DNA from 2 places in the Fictibacillus sp. B-59209 genome. Region 2 is predicted to be linked to the other one. Evidence: riboswitches for the same ligand, from Rfam matches in the RefSeq annotation. Region 2 holds a riboswitch; the other holds the start of a gene.
The links. A riboswitch is a leader RNA that binds a small molecule or an ion and turns the genes downstream of it on or off. The one in region 2 is predicted to bind cyclic di-AMP.
Positions count from the first base shown of each region.

Region 1: another riboswitch for cyclic di-AMP. It lies ahead of P4361_RS06275 (APC family permease); the one in region 2 lies ahead of P4361_RS17305 (TrkA family potassium uptake protein).

Region 1 is NZ_JARMMC010000008.1:180,357-196,365, forward strand. It holds gene P4361_RS06235 (MBL fold metallo-hydrolase) at 1-773, opposite strand, end outside; gene P4361_RS06240 (futalosine hydrolase) at 925-1,578, shown strand; gene P4361_RS06245 (1,4-dihydroxy-6-naphthoate synthase) at 1,588-2,433, shown strand; gene P4361_RS06250 (hydrolase) at 2,437-3,003, shown strand; gene P4361_RS06255 (hypothetical protein) at 3,138-3,314, shown strand; gene P4361_RS06260 (hypothetical protein) at 3,408-3,998, shown strand; gene P4361_RS06265 (hypothetical protein) at 4,000-4,563, opposite strand; gene P4361_RS06270 (hypothetical protein) at 4,765-4,902, opposite strand; cyclic di-AMP (ydaO/yuaA leader) riboswitch at 5,047-5,190, shown strand; gene P4361_RS06275 (APC family permease) at 5,300-7,123, shown strand; gene P4361_RS06280 (MFS transporter) at 7,178-8,350, opposite strand; gene P4361_RS06285 (TrmB family transcriptional regulator) at 8,494-9,252, shown strand; gene P4361_RS06290 (gamma-glutamyl-gamma-aminobutyrate hydrolase family protein) at 9,626-10,375, shown strand; gene P4361_RS06295 (diacylglycerol kinase family protein) at 10,436-11,329, opposite strand; gene dnaN (DNA polymerase III subunit beta) at 11,500-12,630, shown strand; gene lsrF (3-hydroxy-5-phosphonooxypentane-2,4-dione thiolase) at 12,893-13,687, opposite strand; gene P4361_RS06310 (cupin domain-containing protein) at 13,692-14,054, opposite strand; gene lsrK (autoinducer-2 kinase) at 14,089-15,651, opposite strand; gene P4361_RS06320 (sugar-binding transcriptional regulator) at 15,636-16,009, opposite strand, start outside.
Region 2 is NZ_JARMMC010000020.1:167,568-183,576, reverse strand. It holds gene P4361_RS17365 (ATP-binding protein) at 1-1,348, shown strand, start outside; gene P4361_RS17360 (CAP domain-containing protein) at 1,427-2,110, opposite strand; gene P4361_RS17355 (histidine phosphatase family protein) at 2,207-2,743, opposite strand; gene P4361_RS17350 (hypothetical protein) at 2,976-3,608, shown strand; gene P4361_RS17345 (NAD-dependent epimerase/dehydratase family protein) at 3,821-4,819, opposite strand; gene P4361_RS17340 (MFS transporter) at 4,832-5,965, opposite strand; gene P4361_RS17335 (hypothetical protein) at 5,932-6,078, opposite strand; gene P4361_RS17330 (helix-turn-helix domain-containing protein) at 6,092-6,676, opposite strand; gene P4361_RS17325 (MarR family winged helix-turn-helix transcriptional regulator) at 6,869-7,324, shown strand; gene P4361_RS17320 (hypothetical protein) at 7,460-7,642, shown strand; gene cls (cardiolipin synthase) at 7,730-9,232, shown strand; gene P4361_RS17310 (undecaprenyl-diphosphate phosphatase) at 9,302-10,084, shown strand; cyclic di-AMP (ydaO/yuaA leader) riboswitch at 10,161-10,297, shown strand; gene P4361_RS17305 (TrkA family potassium uptake protein) at 10,387-11,043, shown strand; gene P4361_RS17300 (amino acid permease) at 11,207-12,586, opposite strand; gene P4361_RS17295 (hypothetical protein) at 12,732-13,193, opposite strand; gene hutP (hut operon transcriptional regulator HutP) at 13,388-13,822, shown strand; gene hutH (histidine ammonia-lyase) at 13,953-15,485, shown strand; gene hutU (urocanate hydratase) at 15,501-16,009, shown strand, end outside.

The DNA of each region.
Region 1 (16,009 bases), on a different contig from region 2:
AGCCATTCTCCTTTAACTGGGCGCCCATGTCCTGTAACCGCCATTGCGGGGTGCAACGACTCCAGTTTTTTCACTGATTGCCAGGCTGTCATCCAGTCAGGGGTAAAATAGCGGGGTGGTCCGCTGATCTCCAGTTCCTGTATGATGACGCTGTATAGGTCCTCTTGTTTTACGGTGATGAAAGCATCCCCGGCGATCAATGCCTTGTCAGAATCCCGAAACAAGGAAATATGGCCGTCAGTATGGCCAGGTGTATGAATCCAGCGCCAACCAGGCATTTCGGGAACAGATCCATCTTCAGGGAGAGCGGTTACTCGTTGATCCAGGTCAATCGATTCGTGCGGGAAAAGAAAGGACATTTTTGCCACCATACCACCTTCCACAGAAGGATCTGGCTCTTGATAATCTTTCTTCCCAGTGACATAAGGCAGCTCAAGCCGGTGGGCATAGACAGGGACATCCCACTTTTTCAAAAGGCCAATGATGCCGCCGATATGATCGAAATGGGCATGCGTGAGAATGATGACTTTCGGCCGTGAACCTTTTCCGAAGCGCTCTTCAGCCTCATAGATGATCTTTTCGGCCGAATCAGGCATACCGGCATCGACCAGTACCCAATCTTGCCCGTTTTCAGGCTTTCCGATAAAACAAAGATTAACGATCTGGTTGGTATAGCTGTAAATATCGGGTGCGAGTTCTATTCCTTCACCAGAAGTGACCGAGCTGACTGGAATGTATTTATTCGTAGAAGCACTGCCCTCCACATGATCCATACTGAAGACCCTCCGTTCCATTTTTTCTCTACTCGTATAGGGTTTTCAATACGGTATAATTTATGCGGGAATCCCTTATTGTCAAGAGCATGAAAGTGGAAAAAACAGCAGAATAAATGCTACCTTTGAAGAGGGAACAGGAGGACTGAACATGAATAAGTTAAAAGGACGGATACTGATTATGACATCCGTACAGGCGGAAAAAGAAGCCGTTCTTCGCGGATGGCATGATCCCCGAGTGGATGTTGTACTGGCAGGTGTCGGACCTGTGGCATCAGCCATCAATACGATGAAGGCATTAAACGCCAATACATATAATCTTGTCATTAATGCAGGAATTGCCGGTGGTTTTGCCAATAGAGCTGACATTGGTTCACTGGTGATCGCAAATGAAATTGTCTGTGCCGATTTAGGTGCTGAATCTCCCGATGGCTTCCTCAGTCTGGACGAGCTGGGATTTGGTTCTTCAACTAGAGTTGGAGTGGATGAAAGCTTCGTACTGGCTATATCATCTGCACTGTCAAAAGCTGGTCTAATCGCACAAACAGCACCCATTCTTACTCTTTCAAAGGTGACAGGGACCACAGAAACGACTGAAGAATTAATGGAACGGGAACCGGAAGCCGCAGCTGAAGCGATGGAAGGATACGGTGTGGCATTGGCGGCACAGGAGTATAATCTGCCGGTGCTTGAAATCCGGGCGATCTCCAATAGGGTAGGTCCTCGTGATCGTGGGGGATGGCGGATAAAAGATGCGCTGATATCCCTTGAATCAGCAAGTAAAGTTTTAATGGAGGTATTATAAATGAGTAAAATGAGCATCGCCTTTTCACCATGCCCGAATGATACGTTTGTGTTTCATGCATTGGTCCATGGAATGGTGCCAGGCACCCCGGAATTTGATGTGACCTATGCCGATATTGACATTACAAACGGATTGGCTGCCCGACAGGAGGGGCCAGATATACTAAAGATTTCGTATGCTGCACTTCCTTGGGTGCTGGATCATTATGATTTGATTCCTTGCGGAGGAGCACTTGGACGAGGCTGCGGCCCGCTTGTTCTTCTGAATCAAGACGGCGAAGTAAGTCCGGACATGCTGTCAGGAAAAAGGGTTGCCGTGCCGAGCGAACGTTCTACGGCTTATTTGCTGTTCCGTCTATGGGCAGCTCAAAATGTACCAGGCGGAATTGGAGAAACAGTCGTAATGCCGTTTGACCAAATCATGCCGGCTGTTAAAGAAGGTAAGATTGATGCTGGCCTCGTCATTCATGAAGCCCGTTTTACCTATCAAAATTATGGCTTGAACCTGTTGGCCGATATGGGTAACTGGTGGGAAGAGGACACTGGGCTGCCGATACCGCTCGGTGCGATTATTGCCCGCAAGTCGATGAATATTGAATCAATCACGAAATGGATTCGTTCCTCAGTTGCCTATGCGTGGGAATTTCCAGAAGCGTCAAGAGAATATGTCATGCAGCATGCGAGCGAACTATCACTCGATGTAGCTCAGCAGCACATCAACCTCTATGTGAATGAATTTACCGCTGATTTAGGGGAAAAGGGCTATGAAGCGATCATTTCTTTGCTTAATCGCGCGGCCAAAGAAGGTCTTGTACCGGAAAGAGACTATTCCACACTTTTAAAAATGGAGGACTAAGTTATGAATTCACTAAACATCGATTTTCATAAAACAGCCTTCGTCATTATCGATCTTCAAAAAGGGATCGTCAAATTCCCTGGCGGACAAGAGGTAGTTGAGAAAGCTGCTGAATTGGTGAAGCTGTTCCGTCAAAAAGAGGGATTTATATCATTCGTGAACGTAGAGTTTCATGATGGAAAAGATGCATTGAAACCAGCCACTGACCAGCCTGCGTCTTCTGCTGAACGGCCTGCCGATTGGGCTGAGTTTGCACCTGAACTTGGTGTTACGGACAATGATTACGTCGTCACGAAGCGCCAATGGGGAGCTTTTTTCGGTACGGATCTTGATCTTCAGCTCAGGCGGCGCGGAATTGACACCATTGTGCTCTGCGGGATTGCCACCAACATCGGTGTTGAAAGTACGGCGAGAGAAGCCTTCCAGTTTGGATACAACCAAGTTTTCATAACGGACGCGATGGTTGCGCTCAGCCAGGAAGAGCATGACGCATCCTGCCGCTTTATTTTTCCGAAAATCGGTAAGGTAAGGACGCTGGAGGAATTTTTGAAACACATTCACGTGAACTAAACAGAAGGAAGGATTTCGGTCCTTCCTTCTTTTTTAATGGCTGTTTTCGTAACCTTTGTTGCTAATTGAATATAAAGGGTTGTGTAATTATATATTAAAAGATAACATGGAAAAAATTGAAAGGAGGTATAAAAATGACTTGGCTATTGGTCTTAATTTTAGGAATAATAGCGTTTGCTTTGTTTTTAGACTGGAGACGCAAAAAAAACAACAACAATTCTCGACCTCCAATAAACCCTGGTGCTAAGCCAGGAGAAAGCACTAATTATATGATGGGAGATAATAAATATACTGACGGTGGTGGTTCATAGAAAAGCAACAGAGCGTTTTTACCCTGAAAGGTTAGCTCCCTTTTGCCGATGTCATGAGAATGATCCAAAAATATGTAATAGATGAAGCTCAAGATGAAAGGTAACGATCGTTCAAGAATAAGACCTGTACGTGATGAATATCCATACTGTATAACGAGAGAGAGAGAATCTATGGACCGAGAAGGAACGACCAATCCGGGTGATATTGCCCTGAAAGAAGGCTATCGAATCGAAGCGGCAGTAAAAGGGTTTCAGCATCCAATCAGTTTATTATTTACGGCAAGTGGAAGGCTTATTGTCGGGGAAGCAGGTGTGGTAACAGGTTATGGCAGAGTGATAGAAGTAACTAGACAGGGAAATAAGGTCATCGCAGAGGGATTTGAACCTCCGCTTACTGGCATCAATCAATATGGAAGCAAAATCTATGTTTCGCATAGAGGAAAAATTACGGCCGTTACGATAGATGGAGAAAAAGAGGATATCCTGACTGGCTTGCCAAGCCACGGAGATCATCACAATAATAAAGTGGTTTTTGGAAGAGACGATAAAATGTATTTTGGGCAAGGAACGGCTACCAATTCAGGAGTAGTCGGGAAAGACTCAGGATGGTTGAAGGTGTTCAGGTATTTTCATGATTATCCGGGCCAGGATATTACGTTGAACGGAAAAAACTTTAAAGTTTAGATTATAGCCGTCTCCTCACATATTTTTTTAGAATAAACCATGTGATTTCCAGCCAGGCCAAACTATATCCCCACGTGAAAAGCAATAGGTACAGCCAAAGATAAAAGTTGCCGATACTGTGGAATGCGGGCCCGAATAAAGGAAATTGAAATCCGATCAGCATGATGCAAATTCCAGAAATAAGACAAATGGAACCAGTGGTTACAATCAAAATACGTCTTTTAAAAAAAGTAAAGCCATGGCCCAATCCCAATCCAAGCAAACCGGTTGTAAAAATAAAAATCAATAATTCACTAGGCTGCACAATAACAAGGAGCAGACATGTTAAAACGAAGGAGTAAAACCCAAGAAGCGGAGAGATGATGGTGATCAAAACAACAGGAAGAGTGGAAAGGGGGCTGATGATGGGTCCGATCATCGGCAGAGTACCTCCAGCAGATTGCAGGAGTGCAGTCACTGCAGAAGCAATGGAAGTCATTACGAGTAATGCAGTTTTAGAAAAGCGGTTCTGAACAGAGTATGCTGCCATTTCAACAAGGCGATCCATTCTTTTAAAAAGGTACATAGAAGCCTCCTGCCATTCATTTTTTTACGTGACTATATCAATATAGTCCTGAACGTAAGGGGCATTCCTATTTTTACCTATTTTTATATGAAGGTTTACCGTAAACGGGCACTTCAAACGAGGATGTTATGAATAACCACGATGGAGGATTGAAAGAGCCGGGGATTTCAACGCTCCCGGCTCTTCATCATTCATGACGATTTATATCATTTCTTCTGTTTCTATATCTGGTTCTTCGTCGCTTTTGTTAAATTCCGGTCCGCCGTATTGCTCGTTGATCTCTTTAGCTAGTTGCTCCAGGAACTCATCTGAGAATAAGTGCCCTTCTTTTTTAGACATTTTAAATCCTCCTTTTTTTCGGGAAGTTCAAAATTTCTTTGTATATTAAATATTACCCATATCTTTAAAATTACCTTTAAGTAAAGTTTTTAATCTTTGTATTTACATTTTTTTAAGAGAGGAGTATTATTATCTAAGTTTCAAATTCTTAAATCGCTTAAACCAATTGGTGCGGGGGAACCATAATGGTCTTTTTTAAAAAGTCCTGGGGGTGAATCCTTAAGTAGGTAGGGCTACTCAATGGCCCGAATCCGACAGCTAACCTCGTAAGCGTTAATGAGAAGGAAATGAAGCTTGTGAGACTGGTAAACAAACGTCCGCAGGTCTATTAAAATTGGCTTGGGGGCTTTTTTCATGTGCATCTATACACAAATTTTTTATCGGCGGAGGAAAAACAGTGTTTTCTTATTTAAAGAGACTATTAATCGGAAGACCGCTCAAATCAAATGAGCTGGGGGAGCAGAAGCTTAACAAAACAAAAGCTTTAGCCATTCTTTCCTCAGATGCGTTATCATCTGTTGCGTATGGACCGGAGCAGATCTTGATCGTCTTAGTTACGGTTGGTGCTGCGGCTTTCTGGTATTCCATTCCCATTGCGGTTGGTGTACTTATTCTTTTAACTGCCCTTATTTTATCCTATCGGCAGATCATCTTTGCCTATCCACATGGCGGTGGGGCTTATGTTGTTTCAAGAGATAATTTGGGAGTGAATCCTGGATTAATCGCAGGCGGCTCGCTGCTGGTTGATTATATTTTAACCGTGGCAGTTAGTGTGTCAGCGGGTACAGATGCTATTACGTCTGCTTTCCCGGCGCTGCATTCTTATACTGTACCGATTGCGATTGTGTTTGTTTTGTTCCTTACAACTTTAAATTTGCGTGGGGTAACAGAATCTGCTTCGATTTTAGCTTATCCCGTTTATCTGTTTGTCCTAGCTTTATTTATCTTGATAGGTGTTGGATTGTATCAAATTTCAACGGGCCAGGTGCCTGCTGACTTACATACGTCTGTTGGAACACCAGTTGCCGGAATCAGTCTGTTTTTATTGTTGAAGGCCTTTGCTTCAGGCAGCTCAGCGTTAACAGGTGTAGAAGCCATTTCCAATGCTATACCGAATTTCAAGGATCCTGCCCCCAATAATGCGTCAAAGACGTTGATGGCCATGGGCGGATTATTGGCTTTACTATTTTCAGGAATTGTTTATTTGGCTTATTATTATGGAATTACTCCAAGTGTAAAGGAGACAGTGGTTTCTCAAATTGCCGACCATACATTTGGAAGAAACTATATGTATTATTTTATTCAGGGAACAACAGCATTAATTCTAATTTTGGCGGCAAACACAGGATATTCCGCTTTCCCGTTGCTCGCAGTTAACCTTGCAAAAGATAAATTTATCATGCGGATGTTTACCATTAGGGGTGACAGGCTTGGTTACTCAAATGGAATCATTACATTGGGAGTCAGCGCGATTATCCTGATCATCCTGTTTAAAGGACAGACAGAGCATCTTATTCCGCTTTATGCCGTCGGGGTGTTTATCCCTTTCACCTTGTCTCAGTCAGGCATGATCGTGAAATGGATCAGGGAAAAACCAAAGGGATGGGTATCAAAGCTTATTATCAATGCAACCGGAGCTCTCATCAGTTTAACGGTAACCCTGATGTTCTTCTTTACTAAATTTCCACAGGTTTGGCCGGTATTAATCTTCTTGCCGATCATCGTCATCATTTTTCATAAGATCAAAACACATTATGAATTAGTAGGAGAACAATTAAGAATTAAACCGGATCAGCAGCCGAAGACGATTGAAGGCAACGTCATTATCGTACCTGTAGCAGGAATTACACAAGTTGTTGAAAACTCCATCAACTTTGCTACCTCTCTTACAGATCAGGTCATAGCGGTATATGTTGCATTTGAGCGTGAGGACGAAAGAATATTCGAAGAAAAATGGAAGAAATGGCAGCCGAATGTTCGCCTCGTTACGCTGCATTCCCATTATCGAAGCATTATCCAGCCATTGACGAAATTTATTGACACGGTGCAGCATAAAGCCAATGAAAATAACTATCAAGTAACCGTATTGATACCTCAGTTCATTACGAAGAAAAGCTGGCATAATATTCTTCATAACCAGTCAAGCTTACTGATTCGAGCGTATTTGCTCTTTAAACGAGATGTGGTCATTGCGACCGTGCCTTACCGTTTTAAAAAATAGTTGATGAAAAAAACACTTCCGAAGATTTTACCTCACGGAAGTGTTTTTTCTGTTTTAGGATGGATTTCGTAAGGCTGATAAGCTCCGTTTGCGTTCCGACATTGAAATCAAAGCGGTAGCCAGGGCGATAATAATGAAACATCCGCCGACGGTTGCATTGGATTCTACGGTAGATTGCTCAATCACAAAACCGCCGATGGCAGAACCGAATGCAATACCAAAGTGAAGCGCCGTGTTATTCAGGCTTTGCTGGATATCTGACGTTTCAGCAGTGGAGGATTCGATAAGATAGCTTTGCATAGCGGGTGTAATGGCCCAGCTCAGCATGCTCCAGATAATCATCACGCTCAAGAAAAGCGGAAGGGAAAACGTTGTATAAGGAATAACGAACATCGTAAACCCGAAAAGGATGATAAATCCAATAATAGAGCGTTTCGTACCCAAACGGTCAGCAAGAAAACCTCCAACACCTCCGCCAGCTACCGCCGCACAGCCAAAGACGAGATAGACAATGCTTACCCACGTTCCGTTCAGGCCAAGGGCTGTTTTTAAGAAGGGCGTTAAATATCCATAAAGCGTCAAGTGGCCGGCCAAAAAGAGGAAGGACGTTAACTGGCCGAACAGAAGCTTTCGGTTTTTCAGCGTCTTTATCTGTATCATAAGGGAAACAGCAGGTTTTGAAGCCATTTGCTCCATAAAAAAGTAAACCCCAGCCATGGAAAGCAGCGTCAATCCGGCGATCAAAATAAAAGGAGCACGCCAGCCGAATGCATTTCCAAGCATTAATCCGATCGGAACTCCAAGCACGAGCGAGGCACTGATTCCCATGAAAACGACACCGATGGCACGAGCACGATATTGTTCAGATACGATATTAGATGCGATTGTGATGCACAGAACAACCAGCAGAGAGCCGCTTGCCGCTGATAGGATTCGAGCAATCAAGAGCACACTGTATGTCGGGCTGAAGATCGCAATGCCGTTTCCGGCAAAAAACACGAGCAGTGTCAGCAGGGTAAGGCGTTTTCTTTCTACTTTAGATGTCATCATAAGAAGAAGAGGTGAGGCGACCGCAAAAACAAGCGAAAATGCTGTGATCAGAAAACCGGCATGGCCGATGCTGACATGTAAGTCTTCCGCCACGAGATCAAGTATTCCGCCAATGATCAATTCAACCATACCTACAACAAAAGATACGATGGTCAATAAGTAAACACGTTTATTCATAGCTATTCATCCTTTTGTGAAAAAGTTACCACTGTAATAGTAACATTTATAAAAAGAAAAACAAGATAAAAGTTTGTTTGTACATAAATTGGAAAGGACTGTGTTATGATTTACATAGTGATTAAAGTCAAGGAGTCAAAAACATGCTGCAGCAATTCGGATTTACTCAATATGAAAGCCAGGTGTATCAATCCTTAATCACCGAGGATCAGCCGCTGGATGCTACCGGTATTGTCAAACGTTCTGGAGTTCCCCGTTCCAAAGTGTATGAGGTGCTTCACCGTCTGGCGGAAAAAGGAATGATCATGGAATCAACTGTGGAAAAAAAGCGGCTGTATACCGCACTGCCGATCGAGGCAACGATTAAAAAGCTCAAAGCCGACTTTGAGACCAATGTACAGCAGCTCAGAGAAGCACAGATAAAAAAAACAGTAACCGACGACCGGGTGTGGACGCTGAAAGACAATCAGTCCATCCAATCTGTCCTGCAAGGTCTGCTGCAGGGAGCGGAACAATCCATTATCATTTCTGGGTGGGCGGATGACTTAACAGGCTATCTCCCATTACTGGAAGAGAAATATAAAAACGGGCTTTCAGTAAAAATTCATGTGATCGGTGAACTCTCCACGGAAATTCCGGACGTCTCAACCTTAATACCAGATACGCAGCACGGAACGTTGGAAAGAAGCCGGATCCTGATCGTGGACGAAGAAGAGATGCTCTTTGCTGGGATGGAAGATACGGCCTGGCAAGCCATTCGGACGAAATCACGTCCTCTCGTCAAATTCTTCGCGGAATTCTTTTATCATGATGTGGCACTAACAGAAATCACAAGAAAATACAAAGACACCGTCATGAAGGATGAAGCTGTAAGGAATGTTCTGTTGAACTTAAGATATTAGCTCTGTTAGGCAATGTTGTTGATTTCTGGTGGGGTGTGATTGAACCGCCTTTGGAAAAACAGACGGGTAAAAGCAAGCTTTTTTCCCGTCTGCTTTTCTGGCGCTTCATTTGTTTCACAAATCAGCAGGCTCTTATCATCGCCTGCTATCACCCCTTATTATTGGAGAAAAAACTTGAGGGACTCTTTTAAGCATCAGTTTGCGAAGCCCATTAAGATTGAAAATCAACAATATGCTTTTGCAAAGCCAAGATATAATAAGAATAATAGCTCCTGCATAGCAGGGGCTATTTATTTGGAGAAATTTAACGAATTGAAAATGTCCCAAATAGGGTAAAGACTCCTATAAAGAAAATCAGACAGGAGATGTTATTTTGGAGAATCAGAAGCCAGTGATCGGGATTACATGCTCAACAAAGGACATAGGAGGTCAGGAAACGGCCTATTTGCACTATAGCTATGCTACTTCCGTTATGAAGGCGGGTGGTGTTCCAGTCATACTTCCTATGGGTGACAAAGAAACGGTGAAAGAATGGGCAGCCCTGTGTGATGGCATATTGCTTAGCGGGGGAGAGGACATGGATCCACAGCAAATTGGAGCAGAACCGCATCCTAATCTTGGAAAAGTCATTCCGGAACGAGACGAAACAGAAATCAACCTCATCAACTATGCACAGAATAATAATATTCCTATCTTTGCGATCTGCCGGGGAATTCAGGTATTGAACGGAGCTTTGGGTGGAACGCTGGTGCAGGATCTAAATGAAGAGAGAGGGGATGTCATTAAACATTATCAGGACGGTGCGCGTTCGGCTGCTACTCATTCCATCAGCGTAGAAAAAGGTACGCTTTTATCCGAAATTCTTGGAACTGAGGATATATCGGTTAATAGTTTCCATCATGGGGCAGTAGATGAAGTGGCACCGGGCTTAAAAGCTGCGGCCTATGCTTCAGACGGAGTGATTGAAGCTTTAGAAGGCACGGATCTAGAGAAAAGCTGGGTGCTAGCAGTTCAATGGCATCCGGAAGATATGACAGAAGTAAGTGATGAAATGCATCAATTGTTTGTTCATTTTGTGCAAAAATGCCATGAGTTGTTGGAGAAGGAACAGCCCGCTCTCTAATCAGTAATGTATTAATAGGAAATCAGGTCATAAAAAAAGAGCTGTTCATCAGCTCTTTTTTTAGTTTCCTTCAGGGGGGACGAACAGTGAGAGATGTTGTTTCAGCACATTTGCTTGAAACGGAAGAGGCTCGCCTTCATCTCCATCAATATTGACCACAAGCTGTTCTGAAGCGGAAACCTTCAGTGAAGCCGACTTGATATATTCCACATCATTGTGTTCTTTTAGCTCACCCTTGATCAGTTTTGGAATGATGTTTAACGTACCAGGAAAAGAAATGTTTTTGACCACGTAAATATGAAAGATCCCGTCATTCACCTTCGCATGTGGCGCAAGCTTTTCAAAACCTCCTACGGAATTGGTAAGTGCGGTAATTAATAAATACGCTTTTCCCTCCCATTCGCCTTGATCATGCGAGATGGTCAATGAAAATGGTGTTTTATTAATGATAGCCTTCATTCCCTCCACAAAATAAGCAAACGGCCCGAGCAGTGTTTTTTGCTCTGTACTCACGTTGTAGGAGGCTTCGGCAATGGCTCCCACCGCCAGAACATTCATAAAGTGTCTGTCATTGATCTTACCGATATCTGCTTTTTTATAGTGCTGGGAAGGAAGAATCTTTATAGCTTCAGAAGGGTCAAGCGGAATGTTCAGCGCTCTTGCGAAATCGTTGACCGTACCGAGCGGAATAATTCCAAAATCAGGACGATGCTCTTGTTCAGCGAGTCCGTTGACTGCCTCACTAACTGTACCATCCCCTCCCATGGATACTACGGTATCATAGTGAAGTTCACATGCTTTTCTTGCAAACTCCTCAGCGTCGCCTTCTTTTCTTGTTTCACAAACGGTCACTTCCTCATGAAATTTTTGAAGTGTTCGTTCCGCCTCCGGAAGAAGATCCTTCGCTTGTTCCTTTCCAGAAGAAGGATTCAAGATAATCATCGCCTTTTTCATAGCCCCCCCCTTTTTTTACTGTATTCCTAAATAAGAGAGTACCCGTTACGGGTTGATTTCTAACTTGCAGGGGCAGTAAAGCTTTCGTGCTTTACAGTCCCTTTCATCAAAGGAAAAAGATGTTCTCTGTCGAATGATAGAAGGTAGTGGATGTCGAAAGGGAGTATCACATGGAATTTACCATAAATAAAGAGTATTTGAGCCAAGCGGTTTCGGATGTCAGTAAAGCTGTATCCGCACGGACGACATTACCAATCCTGTCGGGTATTAAGATGGCTGCTGACCATGGCCGCCTTACGCTTACAGGAAGCAATGCTGAGATCGTGATTGAGCGTGTGCTGCATTCCGATGTGCAAGGTGAGAGTATGATGGCAGTACATAAAACCGGAAGTATAGTTGTTTCTGCAAAATATTTAAATGACCTTATCAAAAAACTGCCGGGTGATCTGCTGGTTAAGGTTGGGGAAAATCATTCGGTATCCATTCAATCAGAAGATATTGTTGTATCACTAAAAGGATTTCATGCAGGGGAGTTTCCTCGCCTCACGATGTCCCAGCCTGAAGCCAGCCATCAGTTACCAGGCACCGTCCTAGCTGATATGATCAAACGAACGATGTTTGCTGTCAGTAAAAATGGAGCACGGCCTGTCCTGACTGGTGTGCATTTTGTCTTTGATCAAAATTTTTTCTGCAGCACCGCTACCGACTCTCTGAGACTGGCAACCTATAAACGCAATATTGGCGCCAGTTTGACCGGCTCATTTATCGTGCCTCAGCCTGCTCTGAATGAGTTTTTAAAGCTAATGGGGAGCTACACGGGTGAAGTCACCTTAAAGCTTACTGAAAGCTATATCGAGTTTTCAACCGATGTTTTTTCTTTTTATTCGAGGCTTATTGCCGGAAAGTATCCGAACACGGCTTCCTTGATTCCGAACGAATTTAAAACGGTTATTACATTGCAGGCCAGTGATTTCTTAAAAGGAATTGACCGGGCAGCATTGTTTGCCGGGGAGTGGAAAAATAATAATGTGAATCTAACTCTTCTGGAGGGGAAAAAGCTCGGGATCTCTTCCCGATCTATGGAATCAGGCACCATCCATGAGATCCAGAACATTAACAGTTTAGAAGGCGAGGAAGAACTCAGTATTTCTCTTGATGGGAAATTTCTGACGGAAGCTCTGCGCGGAATAAAAGATGAAGAAATTAAAATCAGTTTCAGCGGGTCCATGAAGCCTGTTTTGATCGAATCTGTTTCTGATTCGCCTTATCAGCATCTTATTTCACCCGTGAGAGCGTATTGATGGGGAGAAGAAGGTTTGCTCTGGAGGTTTGGAAGGCGGATTGTCGTTTACCCGCTAAAACAAGTGATTTACCCGCCGAAACGAAGCAAATACCCGCCAAAATAAAAAAATACCCGCGAAAATAGGACGTTTACCCGCCAAAACCTTATAGTAAATTAGCGGATAATCAATACAAAAAGCACCGGCGCTCTATACTGCATCCCAAAAGTTAGAGAAAAAACTTAACTTTTGGGGGTCACTTCGCTCCCGGTGCTTTTTCCGCTTATTTCACTTTCACATTAGCAGCATTCTCGTAAACTTCCAGAGCTTCTTTTACACTCGCATTCTTACGGACAATCTCATGGATCGCCTGAATCATGGCGGCTGGATGCTCTGACTGCCAGATGTTTCTGCCCATATCAACGCCGGCTGCGCCTTCCTGCATGGCATTATACGTCAGATTTAATGCATCCTTCATGGTATCCAGCTTAGGTCCGCCAGCGATGACTACTGGAACTGGGCAAGTGCCCGTTACTTTTTCAAAGTTTTCGCAGTAATAGGTTTTAATAATATCAGCGCCCATTTCTGCACCAATTCGAGAGGCAAGGGCCAGGAAGCGTGCTTCGCGTTTTTGCAGTTCCTTTGCAACAGCAGTAATCGCAAGGACAGGTATGCCGTAGTCGTGAGCTTCGGTTACAACAGAGGCCAGGTTTGAAACGGTTTGAGTTTCATAGTCTGAGCCCACAAAGATCGAAACACCAACGCCTACGGCATTATGGCGGATAGCTTCTTTCATCGGAGTGACAATATGTTCATTAGCCAAATCCTTGCCCACTACACTAGGGCCGCCTGATACCCTCATTAACACTGGTCTTTCACAGTTTTCAGGTATGCAGGCAGAGAGGGCTCCTCTTGTCGCAAATAAGGAATCTGTATAGGGGAGCAGCTCTTTTACGGTTTCTCCCGGTTTCTCTAGCCCGTGAATTGGACCCAGGAAATAACCGTGATCAATGGCGAGCATTACTGCTTTTCCCTCAGGCAGTATTTGATTCATTCGGTTTTTTAATCCCCAACTCATATGATCACTCCTTCTCAAGATCTGGATTGTCTACAACAACAGAATCTTTTTCTTGTATATGCGGTGATTTAATAAATACAGCTTTAAAATTTTGTTGAGATTGATTGATGAGATAGTGAGCTTCGTTTGGCCGGACTTGAAGCATGTCACCAGTTTTGGCAGGCACTCGCACACCATCAATATAGAAATCTATGGAACCTTCTAGTACATAAAAAATTTCTTCGCATGTCGTATGATAGTGATTTGGGAAGTCCTGGCCAGGCTTCAGCACGACAACACCAAGGTCTACATTTGGACCTTTCGTTAAATATTTAGGGCCATGATCTCCGAAGCGGAATTCATTTTCTGCCTCATTCACTTTCAGCAAAACAGCCACCCCTTTTCCTCTGTATTTATGACGGTCAAACAGAACCAGGTGCTTTCCACATATGATGGGTCAGCCCTTGGTCAGAGAGTGCCAGATGCTCCTTGTATACGGCCTGCCAATTCTCAAAAATCTTCGCATAAAGGCTATGATTTTCTTTATTTGGTTCATATGTGTTCTCCCATTGAACGATTTCAAGGGCAGCTTTTTCAATGGATGAGTAAATGCCCGCTCCATAACCAGCGACGATCGCTGTTCCGAGGGCGGCAGCTTCCTTCACAAGCGGAACCTTCACCTTGACTCCGAGCACGTCAGAAAGGATCTGGCACCAAAGCTTGCCTTTAGAAGCTCCTCCGGCAAAAATGACTTCATCAGGATAGTAGCCGGTGTGCTCCTGTATCATTTTTAAGTTTCCCAGCGTCACCAGGGCTGCATTTTCTTCAATCGCCCGGAACAATTCCTTTTTGCCGCAGCGCTCGGGATCGAGAGAAAGATTAGTAAAAGAAGGGGAGGCGTGGCGCCAGGAAATAAAGTTCATTACATCTGAAAAAATAGGCATGATGCCATAAGAGCCCACAGGAACTTCAGCTGCCTGTTCTTCCAGCAATTCATAGGGGTCTCTTCCAAGCTCTCTTGCACGATTCTTTTCTTCTGTACAAAAGGCATCCCGAAACCAGCGCATGACGAGGCCAGGGAAGAAGACTATGGTTTCATACTGCCAAAGATGGGACACTGCATGACAATTGATTCGTATGCGCTGTTTAGGATCGGGGACAGGGGCAGTCACGTTAACTTCTTGCTGCCAAAAGCTTCCTCCGGAAACAAGGGTCTGACCTTCCTTCACTACTCCAACACCTACGGAGGCGAGCTGAGCATCACCTCCACCTGAAAATACGGCTGTACCTTCAGCCAATCCGGTGAACTTTGCAGTTTCAGCTGTAACATGCCCAAGTAATGTTCCTGCTTCATGGACAGGTGGGAATAGGCTGCTCTTCATTCCGCATTCCTTGGTAATCTGCTTATCCCAAGTGCGTTCTTTTATATTAAAGATGCCGCTTGTGCAGCCATTGGAAGGGTCGGCTTGCAGTTTTCCGCAAAGCTTATAGAGGAGCCAATCATTAAGCATCGTGATGGCTGATGTCTCCTTATAGATTTCAGGCTGATTTTTCTTGATCCATAAAAGACGAGGCAATGCTCCCAGCGCAAAGGTTTGGCCCGAAAGGCTGTACAGGTCCTCTTCAATAAGTGGGCGCAGCTGTTTCAAGTCTGTTACTTCTTCTGAAGCACGGGAGTCCACATTGGCGCATGCCCAAATTTCCTGGCCTTCTTTGTTGTAAAGAACAAAACCTTCCCGCATGCTTGTTGCACTGATTCCTTTTATACACTGAGGCGTTATTTCGGCTTGTTGCACGGCATCTTTTATGCATTCCACAGCTATTCTCCAGTTCTCTTTTACATCAAAATTCATAGAGCCGGGAAAGCGCGGATCTGCCGGATGATCCCATTCCTGCTGTGACAATGAAAGTTGATTGCCTTTCGTATCGAATAAAATCGCACGAATACTACCCGTTCCTGCATCAAGTGCTAGGATGGCATCCATTCTTTTTTTGTCGCCTCCTTCTGCATTAATTGAATAGCACTTTCTTCATCCGTGATTAAAGTTTGAACATATCCGCCTTTCAATGCTCCGTAAATGGCATCGATTTTCGTTTGTCCTCCTGCTACTCCGACCGCATTTTTCATTCCTTTTAGTTTAGAGATGGGTATTCCAATTCTGCGTTCATGGTGAGGGAGAGTGAGGAGTTCTCCGGCAGCATTGTAAAATTGGCCGAGGATATCGCCGACTCCATTCTGTTTCTTGATTGTCGTCATTTCTTTCAAGGTTATTTTTTCTTCTTTAATAATGGTGGCATCTGATGACAATCCGCCTATTCCGACGAGCATGACAGAAGAAACAC
Region 2 (16,009 bases):
ACTCAGTCCGGTTCAATTTTTCAAGCTGAAAAGAAAAGCTGCAGGAAACTATGTTGTCACGCACTCTGAGGGGAAGTTTGCCCAAGAAATTGCAATTCGTGGAGCTGCTGCAGTACGCCCTTTGAGTGATCTGATACCTCTTAAAACTATTCAGCACTGGGAAATTTACTTTGAAAAAGCCTTCAGCGGCCATGCCTGCTTTTTTGAAACGCACTATGCGGACCGTTCTTATCATACGGTTCTTTCACCTGTGTTTCATAATGGACAGGTATCAGAAGTTGTTGGTACTTCAACGGATTGTACACGCGATACAAAATCACGAGAAGAATTAATACTCTATACGCACAAATACAAAGAAATATTTAATAATACACTCAATCCTATTCTTTTGCTGAATAACAGCAGAGTCATTCTCGAAGCTAATCCAGCCGCGCGCAAGGTGCTGGGAATCTCACACGGGGATTTAAACCAAAACAGGCTGGATGCCTTCATCTGTGAGGAAGATGAAGGAGAATTATCTCTTAATTGGGATCTGTTCATGCTCGATCCGAGCCTCAAATGGGAGTTTAAATCAGGATTTGCAGACGAAAAAAGGCTGATTGAATTTACAGGAAAGAAAGACATACTGCCGGGCATCCACCTGTGTATCCTGGAAGATGTGACTGAACGAAGGCAGACAGAAGCCCGCCTTCTAAAAGCGGAGACCTTGAATGTCGTCGGTGAGATGGCTGCTGGAGTCGCCCATGAAATCCGTAATCCTCTCACCAGCCTTAAAGGGTTTATCCAGCTGCTTAAAAATGAAAGCCAAGCACATGATGCTTATTATTCCATTATTTTAAACGAAGTTGACCGGATTGAGTATATTATCAAAGAGTTTCTGCTGCTTGCCAAGACCGACCGCCAGCATATTGAAAAAAGCAGTCTCGTGCTCACACTAAAAGAAACAGTCTCCCTGCTTCAGACACAGGCGATCCTAAAAAACATTGAACTGGAAATGGAGATTGGCGAAGGCATTCCTGATATTGATTGTGATCCTTTTCAGATTAAACAGGTTTTTATTAATTTAATAAAAAATGGGATTGAAGCGACGGCGGAAGGTGGAACCATTACCATTAAAGCTTTCCGCAAAGGAAAAGATTATGTTCATTTCTGCTTTACGGATAATGGAACGGGAATGCCGAACCAAGTATTGGACAGAATTGGAAAACCATTCTATACAACAAAAGAAGAGGGAACAGGTTTAGGGCTCATGGTCAGCTATAAGATTATTGAAAATCATAAAGGCCGGGTAAGGGTTTCAAGTGAAGTAGGAAAAGGGACAACATTTGAAGTGGTTTTGCCGATTTAAATTGAGAGTAAATGCGGGAGAAATGAATGTCCATACAAAAAAGAGGCGCCCGCAGGGGCAGCCTCTTTTTTTTGATGATCATCCAGTGAATTCTTGGACAAACATTTTACCGTACTTTCCGCCGTCAACAATCCCGATACCAACTTTTGTGTAGTCAGATTTAAGGATGTTTTCACGGTGTCCTTGAGAGTTCATAAGAGATGTGTGAGCTCCATCAACTGAAGAGTTTCCGGCAATGTTTTCACCAGCTGTTTGGTATTGGATGCCAAACTTCTTCATCATGTCGAATGGGGAACCGTATTTTGGTGAATTGTGATCGAAGTAGTTATTGTCGATCATGTCTTGTGCTTTTACTCGAGCCATTTTAGTTAGCTCCATATCTACTTGAAGCGGTTTAACCCCTGCTTTTTCACGCTCTTGGTTTACTTTGTCAACCATTTGCTTTTCGTCAGCAGTTAATTGCCCAGCAGCAGCGTCAGACTTTGGTGCTTCACTCGCTTTTTGCTGTTGTGGAGCTGCTTGAGTTTGAGTTTTTTCTTGAGCTGGAGCTTGTTGTTGCTTTTGCTCAGCTTTTTGAGTTTGTACATCGAATCCTTGTTTTTTAAGAGATTCGATTAATTTATTTATATCAGCGTTCGATTGTCCTTGTTGTGGTTGTACTTGTACATTTCCACCTTGAGGGCAATCTTGCGCATGAGAAATTCCTGCGTTAGCACCGAATAATGATGCACCTAGAATTGAAGCTACTACTACCTTTTTCATGGATGTATTCCTCCCGTTTTTGTATAGTGATGTTAGCTACAACACAGGTTTCGCCCTTAGGTGTCCGCGGGTGGGGGTGTGGAAACAACTACCAGTTTATTTCCAGATTCTTTGGATACGGCTTTCTTCCTGTACGGTCACTTCATATACATCGGGGTTCGATAGAGCCTTCCATTCTGAAAAACCCATGCGTTCATCAAAGAGTTTTAATAACAGAGTCATTAAATTTCCATGTGTGACAAGAACGATACACTGATACGGCGAAGCGATGATTTCTTTCAGAAGCGGCCGAACCCTTTCCATTGCCTTCCGATTGGATTCTCCTCCTTCAAGAACGGCTTCAAAGTCGTAAAAGGAATGCTCAAGCAGTTTCAGCCAGTCAGGATGATCCTTTGAGGATAATATCCTTTCAGCTAAGCGGTCATCTTTTTCGATGGGGAGATCCTTAAATTTTGCCAGAGGTTCAATGGAATCAACTGCTCTGGTAAAAGGACTTGAAATAATTCTGTCAACGGGTTTGTTCATTAGAAAGTTCTTTAAATCGTGGGATTGCTGCAATCCTTCCTTTGTCAGGACAGCGTTTCTTTCCTGGCCACTGGCTTTGCAATGCCGGACAACTAAAATCGATTTCATGTGTGTTCCTCTTTCTGCAGAATATAGTTCTAACCCTCTAAACTTCGAGACCATTAAACAAGATTCCTTTCACGAATAATATAGAAGATGGAATTTAGCTGATCCAGCTTCAGTGTCCAGGGAAGAAAACTAAAAGCTTTTTTCGTCATTGGCCCTCGAAGGACGAAAACTAGATGCATTTTTTCGTCCCAGGTAGGACACTTCAGCTTTTCTTATTAGAAAGGAGTACGGTATGTATCCTGAACTTAAGCAGTTTAATCAAATAAGCAAGGATTATGAAGAACGTATAAAAGAGGCTAATGATCGATGGAAGATCCTACATAAGCAGAAGGATATGGCCTCTTCAGAGTATGAGAGTCTTCTTGGACAGTATGGCAGAAGAAATTCCCGTGTCAGTATGGAAGCCCTTCATGAGAGTAAGGACGAGTATCTCAGGCTGTTAGCGAAGGAACGGGATGCCATGGAACATCTGGATGAGCTTAAAGAAACCAGACGGGACAGGATGAAGGATTTTGTGAATACCCTTCATCAGGCAAGAGACCGTGAAGTGGATGCTGCTACAAGAACGATGAAGAAAAAGATAGAGGAAATGCACCGTTTGAAGGCAGAATATTTAATGATTGTTCAGCAGATTCATCAAATTCATCAGTATGTAAATGAAATTGAAGAATCTACACTAAAGGCTTTCCAAACGATGGACAGCCGCTATCAGCAGAGAACGGATTATTCGATCTATCCAGCTTTAGCCAAGATGGAGATCAGCCACCGTGAAATTCAGCAGGTATTTACGGCTGGAAAGCTGCCGTCTGAACTGACGAAGTACACAGATCCTTATTCTTCGTTCCATTTGCCCAGAAAGAAATAATCAAAAAAAAGCCATAATCTTAGGGATTATGGCAAAAGCCGAACGCATGATGAAGAATTGGGGTGGGGAAGAGCTTTTTCTGCCGGAGAGACTTTTAAGCCGGCAGGATAGAGTGACATTCTCTACATGATTACAATATGCAGCTGTTATTGTTCAAGACTGGACAAGTGCCATGGGGAAGTCACCCAATTTTCCAATTTTTTCAGAAATGATCAAGAATGTGACACTGTTTTGGCGCGCCATTCGGATAGCAGTTCCTTCTCCCTATCCGGGGACATGCCGGCTTTATAGTCTTCTGGTTTCATATTTCTGGTCTTATCCCAGTTAAAGGTGTCCATAATGGTTTCTTGGATACTTCGGAAAGCAAGCCCGGAGGCGATCGCTTTGTCATTGTTCATATGCTGTATTCCGATGGATTTCTTGGAGGAAATCCATAACGGAAGTTCCATCCATTCATCGACTTTCTTCTCATTTAAGAAGGATTCTTCTACCCAAATAAGCTCACCCCCGGATTTGGTGACAGAGAGACAGGCTTTCAGGACTTCAGCCATCCTATAATGATCTCCTACTGCATTAAACACTCCAGCTGCTTTTTTCTCCACCATTGAAACGATCCATTCAGACAAATCCCTGACATCAATGAATTGAACTTGTCTTTCTGGTTCTGCAGGTGCTAAAATTCCCCCGCCTTTCGCTGCTCTGGCAGGCCAATACGTAAATCTGTCTGAATAATCGTGGGGTCCGACAATTAAGCCGGGACGGATGATCAGACAGGACTCACCGTAGGTCTGTTTGATTTTTTCCTCACAGGCGGCTTTTAATGGGCCATATGTCTCTCCGGTTATTTCCTCTGTGGCTGGATCCGTAAGGACACCAAGTTCACTTTCTTCTGTCTGGTTTTTTTCCTCCATGCTTTTATAGGCGGATACAGAAGAAATATACGTGTAGTGAGGAACTGAATCCCTCAGAGTTTTCGCCATTTGTTCAGTCTGCCTCGGGAAATATCCGCACGTGTCGACAACAGCGTCCCACTTCTGTCCTCGTAATGGCTTTAAATCGCTGTCTCTGTCTCCAATCAGGGTTTGGCATTCAGGAAACAGTTCTTGATTTGACCCCCGATTGAAAAGAGTAACCTGATGGCCTTTCTGTAAAAATGAAGCCGCAATATATCTTCCTACGAATCGTGTACCGCCAATGATCAGTATTCTCACTTTTATTCCTCCTCAGCTGGTTTTACGAAATACAGGCAATTTCCAAAGTACAATCAAGTTGACGAGCAGCAATGAACAGGAGCCGCCAAACATAATGGAAGCGATAGAGACGCCATTTGAAAGAAAGAAAGAGGTAACCGCATAGGAAACAGGGGTTAACCCCAAGGAAGCCATGGTTAATAATCCTGAAAGCCTTCCGAGCATCGACCTATCCACTAATTGCTGAAAAATAGAGAGGATCGGGATATTCGTTGCTGGAAATGTCATGCCGATTAGAAATAAGACGGCCATGCACCCGGCTTTAAAGTGAGTTTGGCTAAAAAGCATGAGAGCCGCCGCCATGGAAAACAGGGCGGCCGTCGCAAACATGCCGCGGTATCTTTTTACATTGAGGAAGCCGATGACCAGAGAACTGACGACCATTCCTGCAGCCATTGATCCGTCCATATAGCTGAAATCAAGAGCAGAACCATGCAAGATGGTTTTTACAAAAATGGGCAATCCCATCATCAACGGCCCTACTACGCTTAAATTTATGAATATGGTACTGATGAAGAGAGCGATTAGGAATGGCTGAGTCTTAACAAAGGAAAAGCCTTCTTTGATGGAGGCGAAAATACCTGGTGCGCCGCTGCTGTCAGTGGAGGCAGGCTTTAAGTTAATCAATCTGCTGAGTAAAGCCGAGCATAACAGCATGACTGCCGGTACAGAAAAGGAGAACAGGTACCCTCCCCATGAGACAAGGAATCCTCCAATCATCGGCCCAATGATCATAGAGGCTTGCTGAGTCGTCTGAATGATGGAGTTTGCTCTTGTCAGCTGAGAATCCTCAACAAGCATGGGAAGAAGCGCACTGTTTGCAGGCCAGACGAAGGCATCGAGAATTCCAAAGACGAGGCCGAATACGGCAAATGAATAGACAGAAACCTCACCTGAACCGAGCAAGATCAAGAGTCCGCCGAGCAGGATAGAGCGTGTAAGGTTAGAGACCGATAAGATTTTGGTCCGGCTTACACGGTCTGCGATGACCCCTCCAACAGCCATGAACAGGAGGCGGGGAATACTTGATGCGATCATTACCATTCCAAGAGAGGCTTCCATATTAAGTGTTTTTACAATGTACCAGGATTGAGAAAACAAAAATATTGCAATACTGAAGGCTGAACAAAAAGTAACTCCCCACAAGAGCATAAATTTTTTTGGCTGGAAAAAGAAACCGGAATTGCCGGCTGTTCTTCTTTGATTATAGCTTCTGCCATGTTAACTCCTCTCCTATTCGTCAGGATATTCGGGTTCACGGAACGGGAATGCCAGCAGCAGCGTGTGATAGAGCTCTCCGTCCTGCTGCCGGTTTTTTTTTAAGGAATTAATTAACTCCTGCAGTTCTTTCGCTTTTTCCTCAAATTCCTGGATTTGAGCCTCATTCAAATACAATTGGTCATAGCCGAATTTAATCTGTTTCCACTCTTCGAACAAGCTGCTGTCTACCCTGCGCAAATAGCTTTTTGTTTTATCAAGGGAAATTAGAACATTTTCCCTGAGCGTATCGGATAATTCATTTTTCACATGATCCTTGTGTTGTTTAAGAATGTTTTCAACAGAAAAATTTCTGGCGATCGGACGATAAAATTTTTGGATGATGCCGTTTTTTTCCTCAGTTTTTTCTACTGTAATCAATCCCACGCGGTCTAATTCTTTTAAATGATAATGAATTTTTGGGGCGGGGGCTTCGAGAATACCAGCAATCATTTTTCCTGTTTTGGCTTCATCAATAATTTCCCATAAGACTTTTAAGCGAAGGGGATCGCTAATGACTTTTAGCTGTTCGGCATCTTCCAAATAATAAATTTCTTGCATGTTCTCCTCCTTTTGAACGTTCAAATTATATTGAACGTTATAAATTTATATTACCTCATCCCGTAAAGTATGTCAATTTTATCCAAGTGAGCCATTAGACCTAGAAATTCTAATTTTCCAAAAAATAAATTTCCAATGTTTAGATTTTTTAGTATAATGTTATTAGTTCATAAAGTTGGAGGATTCTATTAAATGAAAATAGAAGGACTAAAGGCATATGTTGAAAAGCTGGAAGTGGCTCATTATATACTGTCTAAAAGTTTGCATCCGGAAACGACAGGTGAAGGAGATCTAACCAGAACCCAATACATTTTAATGAGAATGCTATCTGTAAGAGACCGTTGGACAGTTACTGAATTGGCTGAAATGCTTGAAGTGAAGCCGAGTGCAGTAACCGTAGCGGTGGATCGCCTCTATAAAAAGAATTACGTGCAGCGTTACCGCAGTGAAGCTGACCGAAGAATTGTTTATTTGGAGCTTTCCGAAACAGGAATTGCAATCTTGCATGAAGCTGAAGAGCGGCGTCTGGTAAGTATGGAAAATTTATTGAGTAAACTCTCTCAGGAAGAGCGTGAAATGCTGATTACGATTTACGGGAAATTTGGGAAGAATACCTCACAAAGCGAAGAGCTGACGTTCGCACCATAAAAAAACAACGGATCTTTTTCCGTTGTTTTTTCTTTTGCTCATTCTGATTTGCATAAAGGGCTTTGAAATGAAATATTTCATACTCCGGCTGAAGTTGAAAATACTATAGATATTCAAGATGAAGGAGGGATCTTTATGCTGAGAAGAGAAGGGTTGATTCCCACTGTATTAGGAACTGTTGTAAGCTTGGCTTCTTTTTCTTTTAGAGGTAACACACGCAAGTATTCTTCACTTTCTAACATCCTGCTTGGGTTTGGACTTGCACATATCGTACTTGGGGTCATTGATTTGTTTGAACATAATGAAGATGAATGGTAAGAGGGAGAAGCTTTCTCCTTCTTCTTGGTTTAATGGACTGATTTTACGGGAATTTTAGTTGAAAACCAAGCAGTAGGAGAATCAGCCATGAAACGAATTCTTGAATTTTCATTTGTCCTTGCAATGATTGCAGCTTTGTACATCATCTTTTTTTCAAATATGGGATTGTATTGGAAGTGGGGGAGCGCCGCTGCTTATTTTGCGATCCTTTTTATCACTATTTATTCTCTTCTGCTCGAAAACCGGACAGCACAGCATACGCTGGTCTGGATCTATGCTTTAGTGTTCTTTCCTCTTTTCGGTTATATTTTTTACCTGTATTCCGGACAGCTTTACTTAAAGGGCCACCTTTTCAAGAGCAAACGGAAGCATGACAGAGAAGAATTGCTGCTGCTTGCCAAAAGAGAACAGAAACCGGATTGGTCTTTATTTAATGAGCATCAAGCTTGTTTTTCAAGATTTGCGCACAACGTAACGATGACCTTTCAAAACAGTGCCACCCAGACAAAAATCCTTAAGAATGGGGAAGAAACATTTCCTGAAATCAAACGCAGACTGCTGGAAGCCACAAGGTACATACATATTGAATATTACATTTTCAGATCGGACCGTCTTGGGAAAGAAATTATCGATATTTTAATTCGTAAATCCGAAGAAGGGGTTGAAGTTCGCTTCTTATATGATGCGGTTGGAAGCCTCACCCTCGCATCACATGAAGTCGACCGAATGAAAAAAGCTGGCATTAAGGTTTATTCGTTCCTGCCTATTAAATATGGATTCTTTAATCAAAAGTTTAATTTTAGAAATCACCGTAAGATTATCGTCATTGATGGAGCAGTAGGATTTGTCGGAGGCCTGAACGTAGGAATTGAATATTTGGGAGAGGACCAAAAATTCGGTTTTTGGCGTGATACCCATATGGTCATGGAGGGAGAAGCCGTTCAAACGCTTCACGCTGTGTTCTTACTGGACTGGGATTACGTCAGTGAAGAATACCTGCTTGAGAAGGAAGAGTATATCAAGCCTGTTCCTGTTGCAGGGGATGGGGTGGTTCAAGTGGTTCCGAGCGGACCGGATACTCAGGAAGGCATCATGAGTGATTTGTATTATTCCCTCATATCCTGTGCAACAAAATCCATCTGGATCGCTACGCCTTATTTTGTTCCGAACGAAGCCATCAGAACTGCATTAAGAATTGCTTCAAGAAAAGGGGTTCAGGTAAGGCTGATGGTGCCGGAGATCAACGATGGTTTTCTGACGCAGTATGCTACAAGGTCGTATTTTCCTGAATTGCTGCGCAGCGGAATTGAAATCTATTCTTATAAGAAGGGGTTTTTACACCAGAAAGTTATCATCGTAGATGGGGACATGGCATCCATCGGTACAGCGAACATGGACATGAGAAGCTTTCATCTGAATTTTGAAGTGAATGTATTTTTAACGGGGACTTCATCGATAAAAGACCTCGCAGAACATTATGAGGAAGATATAAAAGATAGTGAAAAGGTAAGGCCTGTCGGTTTTTATAAAAGAGGATTATGGGAGCGGACGAAGGAATCGATTGCTCGGCTGTTTTCCGGTATTCTGTAGTAAACCCTTGTACTAACTTTCCTTTCCGGTGAATACGTTTTATCATGATGAGTGATAAGAGGTGAACACATGGATTGGCTTGAGGCGGTCATATTAGGGATTATTCAGGGGATGACTGAATTTCTGCCTGTAAGTTCCACAGGGCATCTTCTTTTAGGAAGGCATTTCTTTCGACTGGATGAAGCAGGGCTGTTCCTCGACAGTATGCTTCATATTGGCACACTGATTGCAGTGGTGACAATTTATTGGAATGAGATCAAAGAACTGATTAAGAAACCCTTCAGCAGACTGTCCATGCTGCTTGTGGCAGGCACTATACCCACCGTTATTATAGGCTTGTCATTTAAGGACTATTTTGAGGAGATCTCGAAGACCGGTGTTACTGTAGGATGGGAGTTTCTTGCCACAGGGTGTGTGCTTTGGTTTGCGGATACCATGAAATCAAGAGGACATAAGCAGCTGGAAGACATTACGATTATGGATGCGGTTTTAATTGGAAGTTTTCAGGGAGCAGCAATCCTGCCTGCAGTATCCCGTTCAGGGTTAACGATTGCTGCAGCACTTTTCCGTAAGATTGACAGAGGAACAGCAGCTTACTTTTCCTTTTTGTTATCTATACCGGCTATCGCGGGAGGGTGTCTGCTTCAAGTGAAAGATGTGCTGGGCGGCCAGGCGGAACAATTATCGTTCTTCTCCCTTTTCCTTGGGACAGCCATGTCAGCATTATTCGGCTACTTAGCGGTTAAATGGATGATCTCTCTAGTGAAAAAAGGTTCTTTAAAGGGCTTTGCTATATATGTATGGCTCCTTGGCATTTCAATTATTGGAATGCAGGCAGCAGGCGTTTTTTAACCTGAAATGAAGTCCTTAAGAAAGCATTGACAATTAACATTTGCAGGATTACATTATATTTATTCAAAATCGCATAGCCTTTAAATCGCTTAATTTTAAATCGCTTTTTAAGAGCAGGGAAACCACTTTTTTGGGGTGAATCTTAGAAATAAGAAGGGATACTTCCAATTCCTAATCCGGCAGCTAACCTCGTAAGCGTTATACAGGAAGAAAGGGACAGTTTGGAAAGTAGCTGACCATTTTTATAATGGTCTTTTTTTATTTGTTCTTATCTAATATTTGTTTTCTAGGGAGAGAGAGGAATGGACAAGCAGTTTGCCGTTATAGGGCTAGGCCGTTTCGGTGGAAGCATATGCAGAGAATTTGCAAAAATGGGATATGAAGTCATGGCTGTTGACCGGGATATCGAGCGGGTAAATGAATACGCCAGTATTGCTACTCAGGCTGTACAGGCAAACTCTACAGACGAGAAAGCGTTAAGCGCTCTCGGTATTCGAAATTTCAATCATGTGATCGTATCGATTGGGGAAGATATCCAATCCAGTATCTTAACTACGCTTCTTTTAAAAGAAGCAGGAGTGAACAAAGTCTGGGTTAAAGCTCAAAATGACTATCATCATAAAGTCCTTGAAAAAGTGGGTGCGGACCGAATCATACATCCTGAACGTGACATGGCCCTCAGGGTAGCCCAGCTTATTACGTCTGAGAAAATTATTGATTTTATTGAACTATCCAACGAACACAGCATCATTGAAGTAGGAGTCACTGACAAACTTGCAGGCAAAACCCTGACGGAACTTGATGTCCGTGCCAAATACGGATGTAATATTGTCGCAATAAAAAAAGACAACGATATTCTTGTTTCTCCGATTGCCAATGTGGTATTGAGGCCAGGTGATGTTCTCGTAGTGATCGGACAAAATAGAGATTTAAACCGTTTCGAAAATGAAGGAGTGTAAATCCTCTGAAGATTCATCTGCATCATGTTCTTGGGGAAAATCGGGCTGGGGCACTTCTCCCTCGAAACTGAATAAAGCAATCATTCACTATCCTGATGGCGATGTATATACAGGATAAAAAGAGGCGCGGGAAATTCTCCGCACCTCTTTTTTTTGATTTTATTTAATTAAGTTTGCTTCTCGTGCGGGCGTAGAAAAAATAAACGATTAGGCCGATAGCAATCCAGATGACAAAAGAAATCCATGTGATCGAAGGAAGACTGATCATCAAGTAAAGACAGAATAAAACGGTTAAGATTGGCAATACAGGAACGAATGGAGCTTTGAATGCTCTTTCCAGGTTTGGATGTGTTTTCCTTAACACGATCACAGCTACAGCGATAAGAGCAAATGCTGACAATGTTCCCATGTTAACTAGGTGTGCAAGCGTTGTAAGATCGATAAAACCGGCAATTCCGGCTGCGATAAATCCCGTAAGCCAGGTATTTTTGAATGGCGTTTTAAATACCGGATGAACTTTAGAAAGTATCGGCGGCAGCAGGCCGTCGCGGCTCATCGCATAAGAAATTCGAACCTGTCCGAAAAGCATGACGAGCAGAACAGTGGTAATTCCCGTAATCGCACCGACTGATACAAGACCTGCAATGGAATCCTGGCCTACGTAGTGCAGGGCGAAGGAAACAGGGTCTGCTACGTTCAATTTATTGTAGGGCACCATACCAGTTAAAATAAGGGATACTACAATATACAATGCGGTACAGATGGTAAGCGACCAGATAATTCCGAGAGGCAGATCACGCTGCGGCCGTTTCACTTCTTCGGCTGCGGTTGCTACTGCGTCGAATCCGATATAGGCAAAGAATACTGTTGCGGCACCAGCTACAATCCCTTCGAAACCAAACGGCATAAATGGTGTCCAGTTATCCGGTTTCACATAGCCGACACCGGCAACAATAAACAGAATAATAACAGCAAGCTTTATGAATACCATAATATTGTTGACGCGGGCGCTCTCCCTGATTCCTCTGCTTAATAGCGTAGTAATCAGCAAAATGATGATAACCGCCGGGAGGTTAATCCATCCCCCCTTGCCGGATCCTGGAGCTGTTGCAAGCTCATGTGGAAGGTGAAGGCCGAATCCAGCGATCAATGACTGGAAATAAGCGGACCAGCCGGTTGCAACAGCAGATGTGGCGAGCAAGTACTCCAGCATCAGATCCCAGCCGATCAAAAAGGCAAAAACTTCACCTAACGTGGCATAAGTATAGGTATAAACACTGCCGGCGATAGGAACGGTCGATGCAAACTCGGCATAGCAGAAGGCGGCGAAAGCACAAGCAAGACCAGATATGATAAAAGAAAGGATGAGAGCAGGACCAGCATGTTCAGCTGCTACAACTCCAGTCAAAACAAATATTCCGGTTCCTATAATTGCCCCGATGCCCAATAATGTTAAATCAAATGCTCCTAATGAGCGGTTCAATCCTTTATTGTTACTTTGAGCTAACATTTCTGAAATGGATTTTTTTCTGAAAATACTCATTGATGTCCCCCATTCATTGATTAATCTTTATAATTTGAATATATTGAAAATTTTTATTTTCAAACTATTTGTAGTATATTGTCGAATGATGGTCTTGTCAATGGCTAACTAAGTAGATAACTTTTCCAGGATCAAGATTTTTAAGTCAATTTCTTAAAAGCTGTTCTAACAATTCACTGTATTTCTTTTTCTCATCTAATGAAGAAACAGCATCATACTTCAGCAATGTCTCTTTAATTACCTCCTCTTGTTTCTTAGTGCTCCAGCTTACATAGGCCTGATAGCAGCTGCTTTCCAGGTAAATGTTCAGCATATTATGGTCAGGTCCGAAAAAGAAAGCAAGGTGGTCGATGAACATGCGGATATTATTCAAGTCGACCGGGACGATGTGTGTATCCAAATGGTATTTATAGGGATTGCATACATCCCTCTGGAATGAAATGCCATAGCATTCATCTTCAAGGAGCAGCCCTGGTGTTGTTGGCAGCAGTAGGAAAGGAGTATCCTGTCCATCATAGCCGATGAAAAAATCATGGCTGTTCTCGTTTTTAACGGGAGGCCGTTTCATGGTGGCATGTACAATTTCTTTTTGAAGGTTAATCAACACTACCACTCTCTTTCATTGATTGATAAACACAGCATGCCCGATAGATTACTAGTTTATACATGTGACATGCTGCCCTGATAAAGTGATAAGTTGTTGAAAAGGAATTGACGAACAATTCAGAAAGGCATAAACTGAGTGTAGTGAGCAATTAGTTATTAATGAAAGCTGCGATTTAAGCGAAAGTAGTGGATAAGATGTCTCTTGCAGAACAGAAGTTAATCGGCAAGCTTGCCATGCTTTATGTATTGGATGAATCTCACCAATCGAAGGTGGGCGAACTCGGATGGCTCCACTGCACCGGTAAAGTAGGTTCCATGGAATCGAATAAAGTAGTGGCAGCAATCGAAACAGCTGCAAAAAAGAACCAGATCATCAATGGAGGGGTCTATCGTGAAACCCATGCGTTATACCATGCCATTATGGAAGCGCTTCACGGAGTTACCCGGGGGCAAGTTCAGCTTGGAACGGTTCTTCGGACGGTAGGTTTACGGTTTGCCATTGTGAGGGGACAGCCATATGAGCAGCCGGAAGAAGGAGAATGGATTGCTGTAGCTTTATACGGGACGATCGGCGCACCGGTCAAAGGTCTGGAACATGAAGCCATCGGACTCGGCATCAATCATATATAAATAAAAGCCCATAGCAAATAGTGGAATTTAGGGGGCTGTGTTTCAAAGAACAGGTTTTTTTGCTGTTCTTTAAATGCAGCCTCTTTTTGCGTTTTTTTTTTACATTATCCAAAAAGGAGAAGGATGACGCATGGTAGTTCTGACAGGACATAAATTGACTTTAGAAGAGGCAAAAAGCATCTTAAGTACCAATGAACAAGTGATTGCCTGTGAAGAAAGTATAAAAAGAGTAAAAGAAAGCCGAAGAGCAGTAGAGGATATTGTTGCAAAAGGGAAAGTCATTTATGGGATCACGACAGGTTTCGGAAAGCTAAGCGATGTTTATATCGCTCCGGAGGATACTGAAAAACTGCAATTGAATTTAATAAGAAGCCATGCATGCGGGGTAGGAGAGCCTTTTCCTGAAAATGTAAGCCGCCTGATGGTCGTTTTGCGTGCCAACGCTCTATTAAAAGGATATTCGGGAGTAAGACCGGCTGTAGTAGAAACCCTGATTAAACTTGTAAACTGCCAGATCCATCCGGTAATTCCTCAGCAAGGGTCCTTGGGAGCAAGCGGTGATCTTGCACCGCTGTCCCATCTGGCTCTTGTTTTGATCGGTGAAGGAGAAGTATGGTACCGCGGAAAGCGAATGAGTGCGATGGAAGCGCTGCTGCAGGAAGAAATCCTGCCGCTCACACTTACGGCTAAAGAAGGCCTTGCCCTCATCAATGGCACACAGGCGATGACAGCTCAGGGAGTTGCGGCCTATTTAGAAGCAGAGCAGCTTGCCAGCCAGTCAGAAGCCATAGCTGCGTTAACGATGGAAGGTTTAACAGCTATCACTGACGCTTTTGACAAAGACATTCATCTGGCGCGCGGTTATAAAGAGCAAACAGCAGTAGCTGAACGCATCCTTTCCTACTTGGAAGGCAGCCGGCTGACAACGCGGCAAGGAGAAGTACGAGTGCAGGATGCTTATTCTATCCGCTGTATTCCTCAGGTACATGGTGCTTCCTGGCAGGCACTGGGCTATGTAAAAGAGAAGCTGGAAATTGAAATTAATGCAGCAACAGACAACCCTCTTATTTTTGATGAAGGAAGAAAGGTTATATCAGGCGGCAATTTTCATGGCCAGCCGATTGCCCTTGCCATGGATTTTCTCAGCATTGCGATGGCAGAGTTCGCCAACATTTCAGAAAGGAGGATCGAACGGATGGTCAATCCTCAGCTCAGTGATCTGCCGGCATTCCTCAGCGCTAATCCAGGCCTTGAGTCTGGAGCGATGATCATGCAATATTGTGCGGCTTCATTGGTCTCTGAGAACAAAACGCTTGCTCATCCTGCGAGTGTGGATTCTATTCCTTCCTCGGCGAATCAGGAGGACCATGTCAGTATGGGAACCATCGGGGCACGGCATGCCTACCAGATTATCAGCAATGTAAGAAGAGTATTTGCTATTGAAATGATCTGCGCTCTTCAAGCCGTCTACTATAGAGGGATAGATCTCCTTGCACCCGCAACCCGCAAAATCTATGACCAGGCTTCTGCCGTTTGTCCTCCTATTACGTCTGACAGAATTTTTTCCGCGGATATTGAACGAATGAATGCTTGGCTGAAAGAAGTTCGATGGGACGGACTTCTGAAACACCCAAACGAAAATTCAAAAGAAATGCAATGCTAAGAGGAGGAAATAACCATGTCAAATACCATTCAAAAAATCTCGGCTCCACGCGGTAACAAATTAAATACGAAAGGATGGGTTCAAGAAGCAGCACTGAGGATGCTGATGAATAACCTTGATGCAGAAGTTGCTGAAAAACCGGAAGAGCTTGTTGTTTATGGAGGAATCGGGAAAGCGGCGAGAAACTGGGAGAGCTATGAAAAAATTTTGGAATCCCTTAAGAAACTGGAGAGCGATGAAACCCTCCTGATCCAATCCGGTAAACCTGTAGCAGTATTTAAGTCTCATCCAGACGCACCGAGAGTTTTACTTGCAAACTCAAACCTTGTACCAGCATGGGCCAATTGGGAGACGTTCCGTGATTTAGAAAAACGGGGGCTCATGATGTACGGCCAGATGACGGCTGGAAGCTGGATTTATATCGGTACACAGGGAATTTTGCAAGGAACCTTTGAAACGTTTGCTGAAGCGGCACGCAAGCATTTTAACCATTCTCTTAAAGGAACGTTAACCGTTACGGCGGG